DNA from 4 places in the Cobetia sp. UIB-001 genome. Region 4 is predicted to be linked to each of the others. Evidence: predicted binding sites of a transcription regulator. Region 4 holds the regulator's gene; each other region holds the start of a gene.
What was found. Region 4 encodes sigma-54, which starts transcription at its own class of promoters, with help from an activator protein. Its sites were predicted from a motif close to TGGCACNNNNNTTGCTNT; they were not measured.
Positions count from the first base shown of each region.

Region 1: HA399_RS08150 (DUF3305 domain-containing protein) is a predicted target of sigma-54. The motif match lies at 1,305-1,322, and genes of this name have one in related genera.
Region 2: HA399_RS06920 (ammonium transporter) is a predicted target of sigma-54. The motif match lies at 2,093-2,110, and genes of this name have one in related genera.
Region 3: speB (agmatinase) is a predicted target of sigma-54. The motif match lies at 896-913, and genes of this name have one in related genera.

Region 1 is NZ_CP058244.1:1,935,726-1,940,010, reverse strand. Features, by position in the region: gene HA399_RS08160 (substrate-binding domain-containing protein) at 1-241, opposite strand, end outside; gene HA399_RS08155 (formate dehydrogenase accessory sulfurtransferase FdhD) at 241-1,176, opposite strand; gene HA399_RS08150 (DUF3305 domain-containing protein) at 1,385-1,942, shown strand; gene HA399_RS08145 (DUF3306 domain-containing protein) at 1,939-2,724, shown strand; gene HA399_RS08140 (4Fe-4S dicluster domain-containing protein) at 3,245-4,285, shown strand, end outside.
Region 2 is NZ_CP058244.1:1,636,180-1,640,464, reverse strand. Features, by position in the region: gene HA399_RS06930 (LacI family DNA-binding transcriptional regulator) at 1-223, shown strand, start outside; gene HA399_RS06925 (hypothetical protein) at 340-507, opposite strand; gene HA399_RS06920 (ammonium transporter) at 630-1,988, opposite strand; gene HA399_RS06915 (DUF1989 domain-containing protein) at 2,340-4,285, opposite strand, start outside.
Region 3 is NZ_CP058244.1:2,241,433-2,245,717, reverse strand. Features, by position in the region: gene speB (agmatinase) at 1-767, opposite strand, end outside; gene HA399_RS09400 (sigma-54 interaction domain-containing protein) at 1,181-2,848, shown strand; gene HA399_RS09395 (hypothetical protein) at 2,859-3,437, shown strand; gene HA399_RS09390 (hypothetical protein) at 3,468-4,285, shown strand, end outside.
Region 4 is NZ_CP058244.1:818,125-822,409, forward strand. Features, by position in the region: gene rapZ (RNase adapter RapZ) at 1-697, opposite strand, end outside; gene HA399_RS03440 (PTS sugar transporter subunit IIA) at 835-1,305, opposite strand; gene hpf (ribosome hibernation-promoting factor, HPF/YfiA family) at 1,315-1,623, opposite strand; gene HA399_RS03450 (RNA polymerase factor sigma-54) at 2,284-3,732, opposite strand; gene lptB (LPS export ABC transporter ATP-binding protein) at 3,966-4,285, opposite strand, start outside.

The DNA.
Region 1 (4,285 bases), 1.1 Mb from region 4:
TCGCCGGCATGGTGCCGTCACTGGCCAGCTGATAGATCTTCTTCTCGTTGAGGTGCAGCAGGCGCGCAACTTCCTGCACCGTCAGAAAGGGGTTGTCGTGGGGGACCGGAGCCTGCCGGCCGGTGGCCGCATTCAGGGCCTCGCCTGAAGACTCAGCGACAGAGCCACCTGAAGGTGCGCCGAGTTCAGAGGAAAAGCTCTGTGAGGGTACGACGCCCAGCGGCGAAGAAAGACGACTCATCACTGCGCCCCCTTGTCATGTCCGGCTGCGCCGTCTGCTGAAGATGGCTTGCCTGACGCGTCATGGCGCGATGACTTGAGAGCGTCGCCGGCACGCAGCGGCGGGATGGCGTCCAGCACCAGCCGCTCGGCAGGGTCCACCGCCTGGAAGTGGCGCCCCTTGGCGCGCGCGATCAACAGCACGCCAAAGCGTTCCGCCAGCTCCACTCCCTTCTGCGTGACGCCCGAACGCGAGACCAGCACCGAGATCCCCGCTTGAGCCACCTTCAGTACCATCTCGGAAGTCAGACGACCGGTGGTGTAGAAGATGTTGGCCCCCTGATAATCACTGGCATCATCACTCAGGGGCGCCAACCAGCTCAGCCCCGCCAGCGTATCGACGGCGTTGTGGCGGCCGACATCCTCGATGAACGCCAGCACTTCATCATCCCGACACAGGGCGCAACCGTGAACCGCACCGGCCTTGCGATAGGTCGCGTTGTGCGCTGCCAGCGCCTCCAGCAGGCGATACAACAAGGCCTGACTGAAGGGGCCTGCGTCCAGCGCGGCCAGTGATTGGCGCTCCAGCAGATTGCCGAACACCGTGCCCTGCCCACAGCCGGTGGTCACGGTGCGCTTGCCGAGGCGCTGCTCGATATCCTCGGGCAGATGACGCGTCACCACCGAGGCGCTCTCGACTTCCCAGTCAACCTGCAGCGCCTCGAGGTCCTCAAGCTCACCCAGCAGGCCCTGATTGCGCAGATAACCGGCCACCAGCGCCTCAGGTTCGGCACCCAGAGTCATCAAGGTGACGATCTCGCGTCGATTGAGATAGATGGTCAGCGAGCGCTCGGCGGCAATGGACTGCTGATGGCGCTCACCGCGCTCATCCATGACTTCGATGTCCAGCGTGGTGGGTAGTGTGGCGCGACTGATCGCTGGCCGTGCAGAGGGCATCATGAACTCGGGTCTCCCTGATCGAGCCGGTTGGAATGGCAATTCTTGCGCTGAATCGCCGTAGAGTACCAGTCCGATGGCTGAGCTGTCCCCGCACTGACTGATGGTGACCCTGATATCGCATGCGCCGGCATGTATCTTGCACACTAGCACCATCGCAGCATTCTTTTCAGACCCGCTTGCGGGTACAGCAGTGAACAAGGAAGCCATGTCTGAATCCATCCCTCCCCGCAGTGACGACACCCGCTGGTTGAGCGTCACCCTGGCACCCACCACGCAGAAGCTGGGGCGCTTCAGCATCGACACCTGGCGGATTGCCGACCTCTCGCCCTCTGCAACGCCAGAGACGGACTCGCACGTAGCAGAGCCTGCCGCCGCTGATGAAGTAGCGCATCGCCGCATCCTGCCGCTGCAACTTCACCTGACTGAGCGCACCGATTACCGCTACAACCTGCGCTGCGAGCAGCCGCGTCTGTTCGTCCAATGCGATGAGCGCGAAGCCGACGGCATGCAGCCCCGCGTGGTGACGGCCTGTCAGGAAGTGGCATCGCATTGGATGGATGGCGACCAGCTGGTGCTGGACGTGCCGATGCCACCGGCCTTGATGGTGTGGCTGGAAGCCTACCTCGCGCGTCACGGCGAACGACTCGACGAAGGCAAGAAGAAGAAACGCAAGGGCGCCGGGCGCGCCAGTCAGGCAGAGCAGCACGCCGCGACGCCCAGCAAGCCGCATCAGCCCGGTGATGGTACGGAAAGCACGTCATGAGCCAGCATGACGATAACGCAAGTCGGGCCAATGAAGGCCTGTTCTCGCGCTGGTCACGCCGCAAGCAAGGCGACAGCCGCCGTGAAGACCAACTGGCACAGCCGGACAGCACCGAGGTGACCAAAGGCGACAGCCTCCCGCCGTCACAGGCGGGAGTCGTCTCTGACAACAGCGTTGACACCCCTGCAGCGCGCGACTCGCAGCACGAAGCCCTGGGCTGCGATAGTCCCTCCTCGGCAACAGAACACGCAGCACAACCGGCATCAGCCGAGAGCGATCAGCAGGCATCGGACGCTGACAACGCTGAAGCGCCAGTCATCGAGCTGCCAGACCCCGACACCCTGACTCCAGACGCCGACATCAGCGCCTTCATGCAGAGCGGCGTGGACCCGGCGCTACGCCAGCGTGCGCTGCGACGTATCTTCATGGGGGGCGAGCACTCGGTGCGCGATGGGCTGGATGACTACGACCAGGACTTTTCCCAGATGCGCCCGCTCGCCGAAGGTGTCGCCGACACGCTGCGCAGCTGGACCCGCAAGGTCGAAGAAGGCCTGGAAAAGCTCGATGAGGCAAGCGAGACACCCCAGGTGGATACGACGCTGGAGACAGACGACCAGATCGCCGAGCAGGCGCCTGACGGTGAGGCGCCAGTGGACGAGTCACACGCGACGCCCAGCGACGAGATACTCGAGTCGCCTGACCCGCAAGCGATACCAGCAGAAGACTCGCGCGAGCCAGCTCCCGCGTCAGATGATGACAGCGGCGTCCGCCATAAGCCGTGACCCGGGGCTGGCCCCATAAACGCCTCCATCGCCAGAGATGAGCGTGTCAGGGCTCAGGACGCCAGGGCGTCAGGATGACGCGCCGCACAACCAGCATGAGTCATTATGACCCACGAGCAAGCCGGACACGTCTGACCGAGGTCATCCTGATGCCTCATGAGTCACCCTGACGCGCCTCATCAAGGCGCACTCACTGCAACGCACATGCAAGATTCAGCATGACATGCCAACCCTTGAAGATGATGACGGACGTCAACCGTCTGCGCTGATGAGTGCCTGCGCGACCTGACCGCGCCCCTCTTCTCACTGGGCGTGAAAACGTCAATGTCATCAACAGCATGCAAAGATGGTTGGCCTGTCATGAATCCCCCACTGAACGACTGTCGATCGCCGACCCGGCCCTGACCGCGAAAGACCGCGAGAGACCGCGAGAATCAGCGACGACCGGGACCTGCATCATCCGCCTGCCACCTGACGGCAGCTTGCATGCAAGGTCCGCCACGACCGAATAAGGATGAGGATGCTCAGCTCAAGCCTCGAGAGCGCTCAGCGCGCCCTCAATCAACAAGCACGCCAACGCGCCCTGTCATCCGCCATGGGTGGCTCGCCTACCTCAAGTCTGCCGCTGTTGGCGACGGATGCCGGTAGCGCCCCCATCCGCTATCACAGTCAGGGACGCACCGTGATCATCGGCAGCGAAGCGCGAGTGCGAGCACTGGCGAGTCTGCTGACCCGCCTGCCGGCCACCGCTCAGCTGCCGGTGGCACTCTTGATCAGTGAGCAGGACAACAGTGCGCTGGTGACGATGGATGAACAGCATCTCGCCGCCAGTGAGTCGCTGCCTGTGCACAGTGCCCCGCGTGACATGCTCGCGCTGAGCGGTCACCTCGGCCAGTTCAGCCTTGCCAGTGATGGCGTCAATCTGGCCGCCGCACTGGTGCCGCAAGGTACCGGCAGCGCGACCCATTTCGACCTGATCGCCGACCTGTCCAGCCAGCCGCTCAACCAGGCGGAACTGCCACCGCCCGGCTATCTGCAAGCCGGCGCGGACATCATCGCCGAGCTGGATCAGCTGGTCGCCGATGCCGAAGCCTACCAGCAATTACTGTCACAGCTGACCGCCTGGGCGATGCAGTTCGCGGGCCTGATCGGCAACTTCGACAAACCGAATTACGTGACCGTCAATCTCGATACCTGCGCGCATTCCAGTGCCGGCAATATCGGCTGTACGCGTTGCCTGTCGTCGTGCAGCGCCGATGCCATCTTCTCGGTGGCCGGTCGCCGCAATGCGCATATCGAGATTGACCCCTACCTGTGCCACGGCGCGGCCAGCTGCGTCAGCGCCTGCCCGACCGGCGCGCTGAGTTTCACCCAGCCCCCGGCCGAGCAGCGCATGGAGCAGATCCAGCGCCTGCTGGAGCGCTATCAGGATGGCGGTGGCCTCTACCCGCTGCTGCGCTATCGCCTGGAACAATCCCCTGCCTCGCAGACTGCCCTGGCGAGTGTCGACCAGGAGCGCTGCCTCGACATCACCCTCGAGGAAATCTCCGCCACCGGGCAC
Region 2 (4,285 bases), 820 kb from region 4:
TGGAATCCAGGTACCCGCCGAGATATCGCTTGCCACCTTCAATGGCCATGATATCGCGCAGATACTCTCCCCCACGCTGTGCTCCATCGAGCAACCCTTCGATGCCATGGGCAAGGCTGCCGTGGATATCGTGCTCGGCATGATCGAAGGCGAAAGTCGCGATATTCAGCAACGCTTCTCCTGCACGCTGCAAGGCGGCCAGAGCCTGGGCAACGGCCGCTGAAACGTCATGCATGACAACGGTGCTGTACGACGAAAAACGCCGCAGCGCTGAGCGCTGCGGCGTTTGATATGTCGTTGGTAAGCACCGTTGGCGAGCACCGCGTACTCACCTCAAGGTCACGGCGTCTTCTTGCTCTCGAAGGACGCTTTCTCGTGGCGCAGGATGTTGGCGCTCAGCGCAATGCAGACGCCAGCGGCGACCAGCAGGCACACCGCCACGGCGCCAGAGTTGCTGAAGAAGAAGGCGTAGTTGCCAGCGTGTACCACAGTATCGACAGTTTCCATTGCAAGACTCCTTGCGAAAGCGGATATCGGTTGGGTCTACCAGTACTGCAATAACGGGGCCAGTCAGCGCTTATCTCGACATCATCTTGACAGACCGGCCCCTTCAGGATGTGCGCCAGGGCTCAGCTGATGTCAGGGCGCTTGTCCATCGGCGCCGCGACCACCCCACCAGAACGTGCCGGCACGCTGGAGCTCGTCTCGGAGGACAGGCTTTCCGGGTAGGCCTTGGCCGGGACTTCGAACAGGTCCAGCCCCAGTACCTCGACATGCGGCGGTACGCGCAGCAGGTTGAACTTCTTGAGCAGATAGGCCACGCCCCAGCCCGGAATGAAGCCCGTCAGTGCCATCACCACCGCGCCGGTCAGCTGGCCGGTGAAGGAGACGTCCGGCACGCCTTCGCCGACATTCGGGAAGCCGGCCGCGAAGATGCCCACCAGTACCACGCCGTAGAAGCCGCAGAAGCCATGCACCGCGAAGGCGCCGACGGAGTCATCCAGGCCACGCTTCTCGAGCAATGCGCCGATCTTCGGCATCAGGGCGCCACCGGTGACCGCCAGCACGAAGGCCAGGCCCGGGTTGTAGAGATCCAGCCCCGCCGCGACGGTGATGATGCCGCCCAGCGCACCGGACATGGTCCAGAAGGGGTCACGCGAGGACAGATAGGCACCGATCACGCCGCCACCGAAGCCCATCAGGGTATTGAAGGCGAAGGCAGAAAGGTTGGTGCGATTGCCGTAGATGGTGGTCCAGCCGATGTCACCGGTGTTGAAGATGATGCAGCCGCCGAGGAAGCCGAAGAAACCGACGATGATCAGCATCAGGCCGATCAGGGTCATCGGCATGTTGTGCGGCGCGATCACCTGCGGCTTGCCATCGTCACTGTACTTGCCGATGCGCGCGCCCAGATTGAGCAGCACGCCCAGCGCGAAGAAGCCGGCCACGGCGTGCACCACACCGGCGGCGCCGACATCGTGGTAGCCCAGCTTGTGCAGCATCCAGCCATCCGGATGCCAGCCCCAGGCGCCCGCCATGATCCAGACACCGGCACCGAGAATCACCGCCAGAATCAGGAAGGCCCCCAGGCGGATGCGTTCGATCACCGCCCCAGAGAGGATGGAACCGGTGGTCGCGCCGAACAGGGCAAAGGCGGCGAAGAAGATGCCGGTGCCCATGTCATCGGCGTCCGGACGCATGCTCGCGCTCCACGGCAGAGCGGCAGACGCCTCGATGGGGATCAGCCCGTTGGGGAAAGCGTTGTAGATCCACCAGCCCACGAAGTAGAAGGCGGGGATGATCGAGGCCAGCGTCAGCACGTTCTTCATGCCGGATGCCAACGCATTCTTGGAACGTGAGGCACCGATCTCATAGGCCAGGAAGCCTGCATGGATCAGGAACATGATGGCGGTACACCACCAGTAGAACACCTCGATGTTCATCGCCTGATGCATATCCAATATGCTTTGCAACGTCTTTTCATCCATCGTCTTTTCTCCTTTACCGGAGCCTGTGGATCAGCGCGCTTCACTGTGCAAGCGGCACTGCCCGTCCGGGGGTTGTTGTTGTTTTTCAAGGGGACCTGCTGGATAAAGCAAGCGACATGCCAGATGACCCTCATTGGCCACCCTCAGCAATTCGTTGTTTTTACTGAATCATTCTTGAAACTGAGGACTCCTCTTCAGATATGAAGCCCATTAAGCCTTCCCTGCGATGAGGATGGGCGTTATTGAGGCATGCCGGCCACGGCATGCACCGTGAGATGACTTGCAGGGCGCTGCATATACGCAGGTCATTGCGCGCGACTCACCTCTCATGCCCCCCGCCTTGCAGTAAGATCAGCTACGCACCTTGAGGCGCTCCGGGTCATGGAAGGGCAATGTCACCACCTCGGCGGCGAGGCGCTTCTGATGGCCATCCAGCTGGCCGATCTCAAGCTGGGTTCCCGGGCTTGCGAAGTCCGGTGCCAGGCGGCACATCGCGATGGAGCGATCGAGCAGCGGCGACTGGGTGGCACTGGTGACCACGCCCACCGGATAGCGGCCGTGGTAGACGAGATCGCCATGGCTGACCAACTCGCTGCTGTGCATCTTCAGGCCCATCACGCGATGCCGTGATTCCGGCGCCTCGCGTTGCAGCGCTGCCCTCCCGACGAAGTCATCTTCCTTGCTCTTCATCGGCACGGTGAAGCCGATGCCCGCCTCATAGGGGGAGGTCTGCGGGCAGAATTCATGACCGGCGAAGATCAGCCCCGCCTCGATTCTCAGCATGTCGAGGGCATCCAATCCCAGCGGCGCGATGCCATGGGACTCACCCGCCGCCCAGATCGCCTCCCACACGGCCGGGGCGTCCTTGGGATGACACCAGACTTCATAACCGAGCTCGCCGGTATAGCCGGTACGCGACACCATCAGCGGAATGCCATCCGGCCCCGACAGACGACCGATCATGAAGCGGAACCAGCCCAGCCCCTGAACATCTGGCTGGGTACGCGCATTCCAGATCAGCGGCGCCAACACCTCGCGGCTCTTCGGGCCCTGCAGCGCGATGTTGTGCAGCTGATGAGTGGAGTCACGCACCGTGACGCGATAGCCCTGGCGCTGGGCAAGCTCCCTGAGCCACTGGCCGCTGGCCGGGTCACCGCAGATCCAGCGGAAGGTCTGCTCGCCCATGCGGAACAAGGTGCCGTCATCGAGCATGCCGCCGGTTTCCTGACACATGGCCGAGTACACCACCTCGCCGATGGAGAGCCGCCGTACATTGCGGGTCAATGCGTATTGCAGCAGGCGTTCGGCATCGGGACCGGCGACCTCGAACTTGCGCAGCGCCGAGAGATCCATCATCGCGACCCGCTCGCGGCAGGCCAGATATTCAGCCCGCGCGCCCCACCCTTCGTAATGCGTGGCCAGCCAGTAGCCGTGGTAGTCGATGAACTGCTTGGTCAAGGCGGAAGTGCAGGGATGAAAGGCGGTGGGCAGTGTCATGCGCGGCAATTCCTCGGGCCGATTGCGATAGGCGATCCCACGGGGGAAATCATGTTCAGCGGCGTAGATGCGCACCTGGATATCGGTCGGCACCCAGCCATTGGCGGCGTCGATGTCATCCGGACAGGCCGATGAGGCGCAGATGAGGTCACGGTCGGCGCGCAGCAGCACATAGTCGCCGGGGCGCGACCAGGGCTCATCCACCGCCAGGGTGCCGCAGGGCTCTACATAGGCATTGAAGAAGAAGTTGATCGCCGGCCAGCTGGCACGCTGTTGAATGCCATGCGACGCCGACAAGGCGTTGTTGAAATTGATCGTGCAGCTATCGTGGCCGAGGTAGCCGTGATGTTCGTAATACTGCGGCGAACAGGCGAGCATAAAGCTGTCATGGCGCCCCACCGTGTCCTGCACCACTTCCAGCATCGGATGCAGATGCTGATCGAAGAACACCGAATAGAGCCCAGGATTAGGCATGCAGTGGCCGGACAGGCTGCGCGTGGCGCCGCCATCCAGCCCCAGCTCTTCACCCTGCGCCCAGGCATTGGCATCGAAGGCCACGAAATCGGAGCACTGGCGACCCGCCACATCGATGATCTGGATCCACTCGCCCTGCTTGACCTCATAGACCTCGACCGTGCCCGCCGAGACTCTCGTCTCCTGCTTGATCGGCGCCAATGGCGCTGGCAGCTGCTCCTGCCCCACCAGCCCCCCGCAGAAGTGCGAGACCTCAAGCTCGGTGGCCAGATGCTTGCCATCGAGCTGCATGTCATCACCGGGGGCCAGCAGAATCAGGCGCGCGG
Region 3 (4,285 bases), 1.4 Mb from region 4:
GCTTCCACGGTGCCGGTGCCGGGGGCGACGGAGGGGTCCAGGCCATCGATGTCGAAGGTGATGTACACCGGACGGTCGCCCATCATGTCGCGCACTTCGGCCATCAGCGGGGCGAGTGACTTGAACCAGCACATCTCGGCGGTCTCGACACGGAAGCCCTGCTGGCGGCACCAGTCGAAGTCATCGGCGGAGTAGCCGGTGCCACGCAGGCCGATCTGCACCACGCGATTGCTGTCGAGCAGGCCTTCTTCCTGGGCGCGGCGAATCGGCGTGCCGTGGGCGATGGGCTCGCCGAACATGTGGTCGTTGACGTCGGCGTGGGCATCGATGTGGATCAGGCCGACCGGTCCGTGCTTCTTGGCGATGGCGCGCAGCACCGGCAGGGTGACGGTGTGATCGCCGCCCAGTGTCAGCGGCACGCAGTCGTGGCGCAGCACCTCATCGTAGAACTGCTCGATGATGTCCATGCTCTTGGGCAGGTGGAAGGTATTGATCGGCACATCGCCGATGTCCGCCACCTGCAGGCTGTCGAAGGGCGCGGCGCGGGTGGCCATGTTGTAGGGGCGCAGCATGCGCGATTCATCGCGGATCTGACGCGGGCCGAGACGTGCGCCCGGACGGTTGGAGGTACCGATGTCCAGCGGAATGCCGATGAAGGCGGCGTCCAGGCCTTCCGCGGTTTCCTGAGCCGGCAGACGCATCATGGTGGCCGGGCCGCCGAAACGTGGCATGTCGTTGCCGCCCAGCGGCTGATTGAACTCGCTCATCTGTCTCTCCAGAGTCTTGAGTCGCTCGCGCTAGCGTGACGGCGAGCGGGGTATTGTGATTGTTCGCCTGATCGGCTGGCCGGACAGTGTCATGAAAGCCGGCGATCTTCCTTGGCGCATACCCCAGCATTGCAGTAACCATGCCAATTATTAGTCTATTGATTTTATTGAGTTTTATTTGAGGGTGGTGGCTGAGTGATTCATTTCTGGATCACTCGTGTGCCATTAATGATTCAAAAATGGATCGCTGATTCATTTGTGGATCACATTCGGGCATCATCGAGAGTGTCTTCAGCGCCGTGCGAGAAAGACCTGCTGGAAAGACCTGCTGGAAAGAAGCGATAGAAAGAAGCAGTAGAAAGACCTGCTATAAAGCCCGCCCGATTCACAGGCTCGACCATGAGGTGCCCGCCATGTCAGAGCTCGACCGTCAGATTCTCAAGACCATCATCGACACCGCTCACGATCACTACTTCGTGGTCAATGCGGATGGCCAGGTGATGGATGTCAGTCCCGGCGCCGCGGCGGTCTATGGCATGACCCGCGAGGAGTTATGTACCGCCAACGTGCATGAGCTGGAAGCCAGCGGCGTGCTCAAGCCCTCCATCAGCCTGAAGGTGCTGCGCACGGGGCGCACGCTGCAGATGATGCAGCTCACCGCCACCGGGCGGCGGGTGGTGGCACAGGCGCATCCGGTATTCGTCGCGGGCAAGCTCGAGTGCGTGGTCAGCCGCTCGATGGATCTCACCGATATCCAGCTGTTGCAGCAGGAATACGCGGTGCTCCAGCAGCGCTTCAGTGATCACCTGCGTCGTAACTCGCGCGGCGGTGAGCTGGGTGGCGTCAGTCAGGCAGAGGGTGATTGGGCAATGGCGGGGGCAGGGCAATCAGTCCACGACACTGAGCAATATGCACAGAGCCAGGTTGAACAGCGGCAACGTGAACAATCAGCACGAGAGCAGGCCGAGTGCGAAGACGCCGCGCTGGAGCTGGGTGAGCTGCAGGTCAGAAGCCCGGTGATGCGCGAGATAGCGCTGCTGCTCAAGCGGGTCGCGCCCACCAACGCCACGGTATTGATGCTGGGCGAATCCGGGGTCGGCAAGACGGCCTTCGCCCATCAACTGCATCGCTGGAGCCAACGCGCCGACGGCCCCTTCATCGAGGTGAACTGCGGCGCCATCCCCGAGAGCCTGTTCGAGTCCGAGATGTTCGGCTATCAGGCCGGTGCCTTCACCGGCGCGGGCAACCGTGGCAAGGCGGGCCTGATGGAGCAGGCCGAAGGCGGCACCCTGTTCCTCGATGAGATCGGTGAGCTGCCGCTGGCCACCCAGACCAAGCTGCTCAAAGTGATTCAGGACGGGATGATCACCCGCCTGGGCGACACCACCACCCGCCGCGCCGACTTCCGCCTGGTCGTCGCTACCAATCAAGACCTCGCCGCCCGCGTGGAGCAGGGCCAGTTCCGCCTCGACCTCTACTACCGCATCAATGTGCTCCCCGTCAGCCTGCCGCCGCTGCGTGAACGCCGCGAAGACATTCCCGCCCTGATCGAGCAACACCTCTCCCGCCTCAATCAACGTCACGGTCGCCGCAAACTTCTCGACGCCTCGTTATGGCCCATCCTCATGCGCCAGGACTGGCTCGGCAATATCCGCGAACTGGAAAACTGGCTGGAACGCGCCTGGCTCAGCGCCCCCAGTGATGTCATCGACAGCGACTCAGTGAAAGCCCTGATCAACACTTGTTCCACGAATAACGCTAATGGACTAGGCAATTCATTTGGCTTCAGTAATGACAAATCTAATAACATGGGCGTTACTGAAAGTTTTACCACTGCCAATACCTTACATAGTCATAATTCCCTCTCAGAGCCTGCCGCTGAGGGGGCGGTAGCCATGCCAACCCCCAAGCTCGGCCCCAACGAAACCCTCAAGGAAGGCCTGGCACGCATCGAAGCACAATGGCTACGCGAGATGGCTGCTGAGTTGCCCAGCACCTATGCGATAGCCAAGAGGGCAGGGATTAGCCAGCCTTCAGTAGTGAGGAAGTTAAAATATATTAATTTAACCGGTGTCGATTGATGGGGTTTCTATGTCTCAGGAAAAAGAAATAAATTTAAGAGCTGTAAAGTACACGAGGACTATTTATGAGCATAATTCTCTAGAGGCTATAGCGATAAATCAATTAGAAAATGCAAAATCTGAAAAAGAAGGATATAGATTCAGATGGATAATTCCGTCAATGGCCTTTTCAGTATTCAGAGTGGAAGCACTATGTAATATATATGGAAGTCAATTGTTCCAGCATTGGAAACATTTTGAGTCTATGTCATTGATTGGCAAAGTTACAATGATAAGTGAGTTTTTAGAGATTAAGGTTGATTTTTCTGAGGAGCCTTGGCAATCCCTAGCTACAATGGTTAAATTCAGAAATACATTAGTTCATGCTAAACCTAGAAAAGCTTCAAAAAATTATAATATTGATAAAAAGTTTGTTCATATATTACCTCAGTTTCCTGATTCTGATAAAACTATCATGTCATTTTCATCTATTAGTAATGCGGAGAAGTTTGAGAAGTCAGCTACTAATTTAGAGATGTTATGGCTTAGTTATACTAGTAATAGTAAATATAAGGTGGATACTATAGGTCGGCCTAAAGTCTCTGAGTGATCATGAATCTAGATAAAACGTGAGGTTATAATGGTTGAAGATTTTGATGATTTGAAAAAAGAAAGTTATCGTTGGAACTGTTTTTCAAAAATAGATACTGAAGGGGTGTTTAGTTTATCTTCCTTTACCATTGGTTTGGAGAATATTGAGCTTAGAGATATAGAAAGTATAGATTACGAAGGCATTTACCTTAACCTTCATGAAGAGATTTCTAGTGATGATTATTTTAAGGCAAAAAGATTATTGCCGCTTATAATTCATGAGTTCACTCACTTTATAGACGCTACATCTACATTGTGGGGCGCCAAGCATATGACATTGATTAACGATGGCTATGCTGCAACTCAAGGAAGGGAAGGTGATCTATATAAATGCAAGCTTCTATTCGATCACTTTAAGCGCTTAAGTTTTCCTGACTATTACAACGTGGTCAATAAGAGTAATGGCACGAGTATATCTTGGAAATGGTCGCTAACATGTGGTCGTGAATTTGGACACCACGGAAAAATTACGGATAAGCCGATACTATTTGTTCGGTTTCTAACATTGTCTGATAATGAAATCGTAAGAAAGCCATTGTCTATTCTTTCTCTTTTAGAAACGACTGCTATGGCTCAAGAGTTTAATGCAAAGTCTCGCCTAATAAACCAGCTTAGAGAAGGTAGAGAAGCAGAGGCAGCGATACTTGAACGAGAAACTCTTGAATATATTTATGACCCGGAATTAACTGAGTATTCAGTATGTACTCATCTTCTTGCAAATACGCAGGGCTGCGAGGATGTAGGTGTATCCTTAAAATCGGCTGCGATGTTGGCACGAATAGTTCTTAATGCTCCAGATAGCGTCTT
Region 4 (4,285 bases):
GTTCCAGCCAGCCGGCGATATCGTCATGCATCGCCTGGACGGTGGGGTAGCGCTGCAGGAATTCGGCCACGCTGTCATCGCGACCGGTATCGCCGCGCAGATTGATGTCCCAGTACGGGTTGGGCAGGCAGCGGGCATCGAACACCATGTCGGCGTCGGTCGGCACGCCATGCTTGAAGCCGAAGGATTCAAAGGTCAGCGTCAGGTGGCGGGAGCTGTGCTGGGCGACCTGCTCGGTGATGCGCGAGCGCAGGTCGTGCACGCTCAGGTTGGTCGAGTCGATGACCAGATCGGCCTTCTGGCGGATGGGAGCGAGCGTCTTCTGCTCGATCTCGATGGCCTCGGCCAGGGTGTGGTCGTTGTCGCGCGTCAGAGGGTGACGACGACGGGTCGCCGAGTAGCGTTCCAGCAGCACTCGCGAATCGGTGGTCAGGTAGACGACCTGCACGTCCATGCCGCTCTGGCGGACGTTGTCGAGCAATTCGGGGAAGCGGGTCAAGGCTTCCGGCAGGTTGCGGGCATCGATGGAGACCGCGATGCGCCGACGCGCCGGGCTGTCCTTTTCGAGCTGATCGACCAGTGGCGCCAGCAGCATGCCGGGCAGATTGTCGATGGCGTAGTAGCCAATATCTTCCAGCGCCTGGAGAGCGATGGATTTCCCGGAGCCGGAGCGGCCGCTGATGATCACGATCTTCATGAAGTGCTCTCCAAGGGCGAGGTCAACGTCGAAAGAATGCAGGGGTGGGGCAGAAGGCTGCCCGCTATCAGTGCGCTGTACGTCGGCCGATGGAAGGCCAGCAAGACGAAAGCCCGGACGATGTCCGGGCCTGTCATTCAGCGCGCCGGTAATTCGGCGATGGCTTGGGTCAATGCCTCAAAGAGTGCACGCTGGCTGTCTGCCTGGCGCAGGGCCGAGCGATTGGTCGGGGAATTGAGCAATTCCGCAACCTGCCCGAGCAGCGTCAGATGGGTCTCATCCGCTTCCTCAGGCACCAGCAGCACGAACAGCAGATCGATGGGTTCTCCGTCGATGGCATCGAAGTCGATGGATTCACCGAGCTTCAGAAACGCAGCGATTGGCGTCTTGCAATGCGGGCTGCGTGCATGGGGCACGGCCACACCGTGGCCAATGCCGGTCGACCCCAGTCTCTCGCGCCCGATCAGGCGCGAGAAGACTTCCTGGCTATCCAGGCTGGGAATGTTCTGTGCGATGAAGGTACTGAAGAATTCAAGCACCCGCTTCTTGCTCCCCCCGGGGACACCGTACAGCGTGCGCTCGGGGGGAAGGATCTGATCAAGTGTCATGGCTGAAGGTCAACGGGTCCCGGTGCCCTGAGAGCGAGCCTGGGACTTTTCCTTGTGTTTGACCAGCTGGCGATCCAGCTTGTCGGCGAGCGCGTCGATGGCAGCGTACATGTTGGGGTCTTCTGCCAGGGCGTGGAGGTCAGCGCCTGCCGCGTGCAAGGTGCAGGCAGCCTGCTGGCGCTCCTTCTCGATCGACAGTGTCACCTGAACATTGGTGATGTTGTCGTAATGCCGTTCGAGGCGAGCGAGCTTCTCGTTGACGTAATCGCGGAGAGGATCGGTAAGTTCCACATGATGCCCGGTGATATTCACTTGCATGGACACGCTCCTTTATCCAGCGGGTTGCCATTCAATTGTAACCCTTTTTGACTACGAGCAAACCCTGATCGGACGCTCTGCAACAGGCTTGACGGCCACCGTCTGGCGATGTTTTCGCACCCTTGCCAGTGGCGTCAGATGTCGTGAGCGTCTGTACCGACAATGCCCAAGCTTTGCGCAAAGATCAACGCTGCGCTGCATCGTGGCTCAGTGCTTGTCTTCAACTCAGTGAGGGGTAACGGAGTGGACTTCAAGGGCACGTCTGGTGGGTGGTGCGTGAAAGACGCGCAAGAAGGCGGGTTTTCGTCGCCAATCCCTGCATGTACGTCGCCTTTCAGGCGCTTCGATTGCGTGGGACAAGCGGCGTTCCGGGAGGTTCTTCGGGTGTCATCCAGGTGCAATACGCGCAAAAGTGACTTTAAAAACATGCGATTGACGGTAAATGACGCTGCCGGAACGGCGGTTTTTTGCCGTCATTCTGCGCGCTGTCATGGGCCATGACGGGCAATTGACGAGCGGTTGACGGGATGACAGAGCGCGCGACAGGCGTACCGCTACTCGCGAAGTCAGAGGCTGATGAGCGGAAAATCCAACGCTTGAGGTTGGTGGCGGCTGCCATTGTGGAGGTGAAAGCAGGGCATGGCAGCCGCAGGTGACGCGTCAGGCCAGACGCTTGCGCTCGCTTGAGGACGGAATGCCCATCGCTTCGCGGTACTTGGCCACGGTACGACGTGCGACCTCGATGCCATCGCTGGCAAGCAGATCGACCAGGCGCGAGTCAGAGAGAGGCTTGCGGGCCGGCTCTTCCGCGATCAGCTTGCGGATGCGGGCACGAATGGCGGTGCTTGAGTGGGCGTCGCCACTGCCGCTGCCACCGACCTGGCTCGAGAAGAAGAACTTGAGCTCGAAGACGCCGCGCGGGGTGTGGATGTACTTCTGGGTCGTGACCCGCGAGATGGTCGATTCGTGCATCTCGACCACTTCGGCGATGTTGGCCAGAATCAACGGCTTCATCCCTTCCTCGCCTTGCTCGAGGAAGTCGATCTGACGCGCCATGATCTCGCGGCCGACCTTGAGCAGGGTGTCATTGCGCGATGACAGGCTCTTCATCAGCCAGCGCGCTTCCTGCAGGTTGTCCTTGAGGAAGGTGTTGTCGGCGGACTTGTCGGCACGCTTGATCAGCGCGGCGTATTCCGGCTGGATGCGCAGCTTGGGCAGCGCTTCCGGGTTGAGCTCGACCTGCCAGCCATGGCGGGTATGGCGCACCAGCAGATCAGGGATCACGTAATCGCTGGCGGGCTCGCCCCAGGCGGATGCCGGACGCGGATCGAGCGCGCGTACCAGGCGGATGACGTGATCCAGCTCGTCATCGTCAAGGCTCAGGCGGCGCTTGAGCAGCTTGCGGTCATCGTTGCCCAGTGCCTCGAGGAATTGACGTACCAGGCGGCGCGCCTGCGCCAGCAGCGGCAGATCATCCGGCAACAGTGCCAGTTGCAGCAGCAGGCATTCGCGCAGATCACGGGCGAAGACGCCGGTCGGGTCGAACTGTTGCAGACGCAGCAATACCTGCTCGAGCTCGGAGGCCTTGAGGCCGGGCAGGCCCTGGCCGCGCAGGCCATCGACCAGCTCGTCGAGTGACAGGCTCAGATAGCCGGCACCGTCGACGGCATCGATCAGGCTCTCCGCCATCTGGCGTTCACGGCCATCGAGGTCGGTCATCGCCAGCTGCCAGCGCAGGTGGTCCTGCAGGCTCTCGACGCTGGTATTGCGATCGAAGTCCGGCCCTTCTTCACTCCCGCTGCCACTGCCGGAGCTGGTCAGGCTACCGGCGTGGTCCTGGTAGAGGTCCGACCAGTCACTGTCGAGGGGGTATTCCTCGGGAATCTCGCTCGAGGAGTCGGCAGTGGAGATCTCGCTCGAATCCTGTGTCTCGACGACATCCAGCGACTCGTAGTCCTCGTCGAGCTCCAACATGGGGTTGGACTCGAGGGCTTGCTGAATCTCCTGACGCAGGTCGAGCGTCGACAGCTGCAGCAGCTGGATCGCTTGCTGGAGCTGCGGCGTCATGGTCAGCGAGGTGCCGAGGCGGAGTTGCAGGGTGGGTTTCATGGAGTCAGTCAATTCACGGCAAAGGAACGTGCTTACTACGCTATACCGTGACTCGGGGCACTGACAAGTGGTTGCCGTGAATATTCAAGCAACTTGCATGCCATGTTTCCACCAAGGTGGTATGGACGTCATGCATGCGTCTGATGTCAGACATGAAAAAGCCGCTACGCGATAAAATCACGCAGCGGCTTTCGAAGCTTTTACCTCGCGAGGACTCAGCGCAGGCGCTGACCCTAGAGCGTGAACTCGTGGCCCAGGTAGACGTCGCGCACCTGCTGGTTGGCCAGGATGGAGTCCGCATCACCGTGGGCGATGATCTGGCCATCGCCGACGATATAGGCGGTGTCACAGATATCGAGTGTCTCGCGCACGTTGTGGTCGGTGATCAGCACGCCGATGCCTCGGTCGCGCAGTTGACGCACGATGCTCTTGATCTCGCCCACCGAGATGGGGTCGACGCCGGCGAAGGGCTCATCGAGCAGCACGAAGTCCGGCTCGGTGGCCAGTGCACGGGCGATCTCGACCCGACGACGCTCGCCGCCGGACAGGCTCA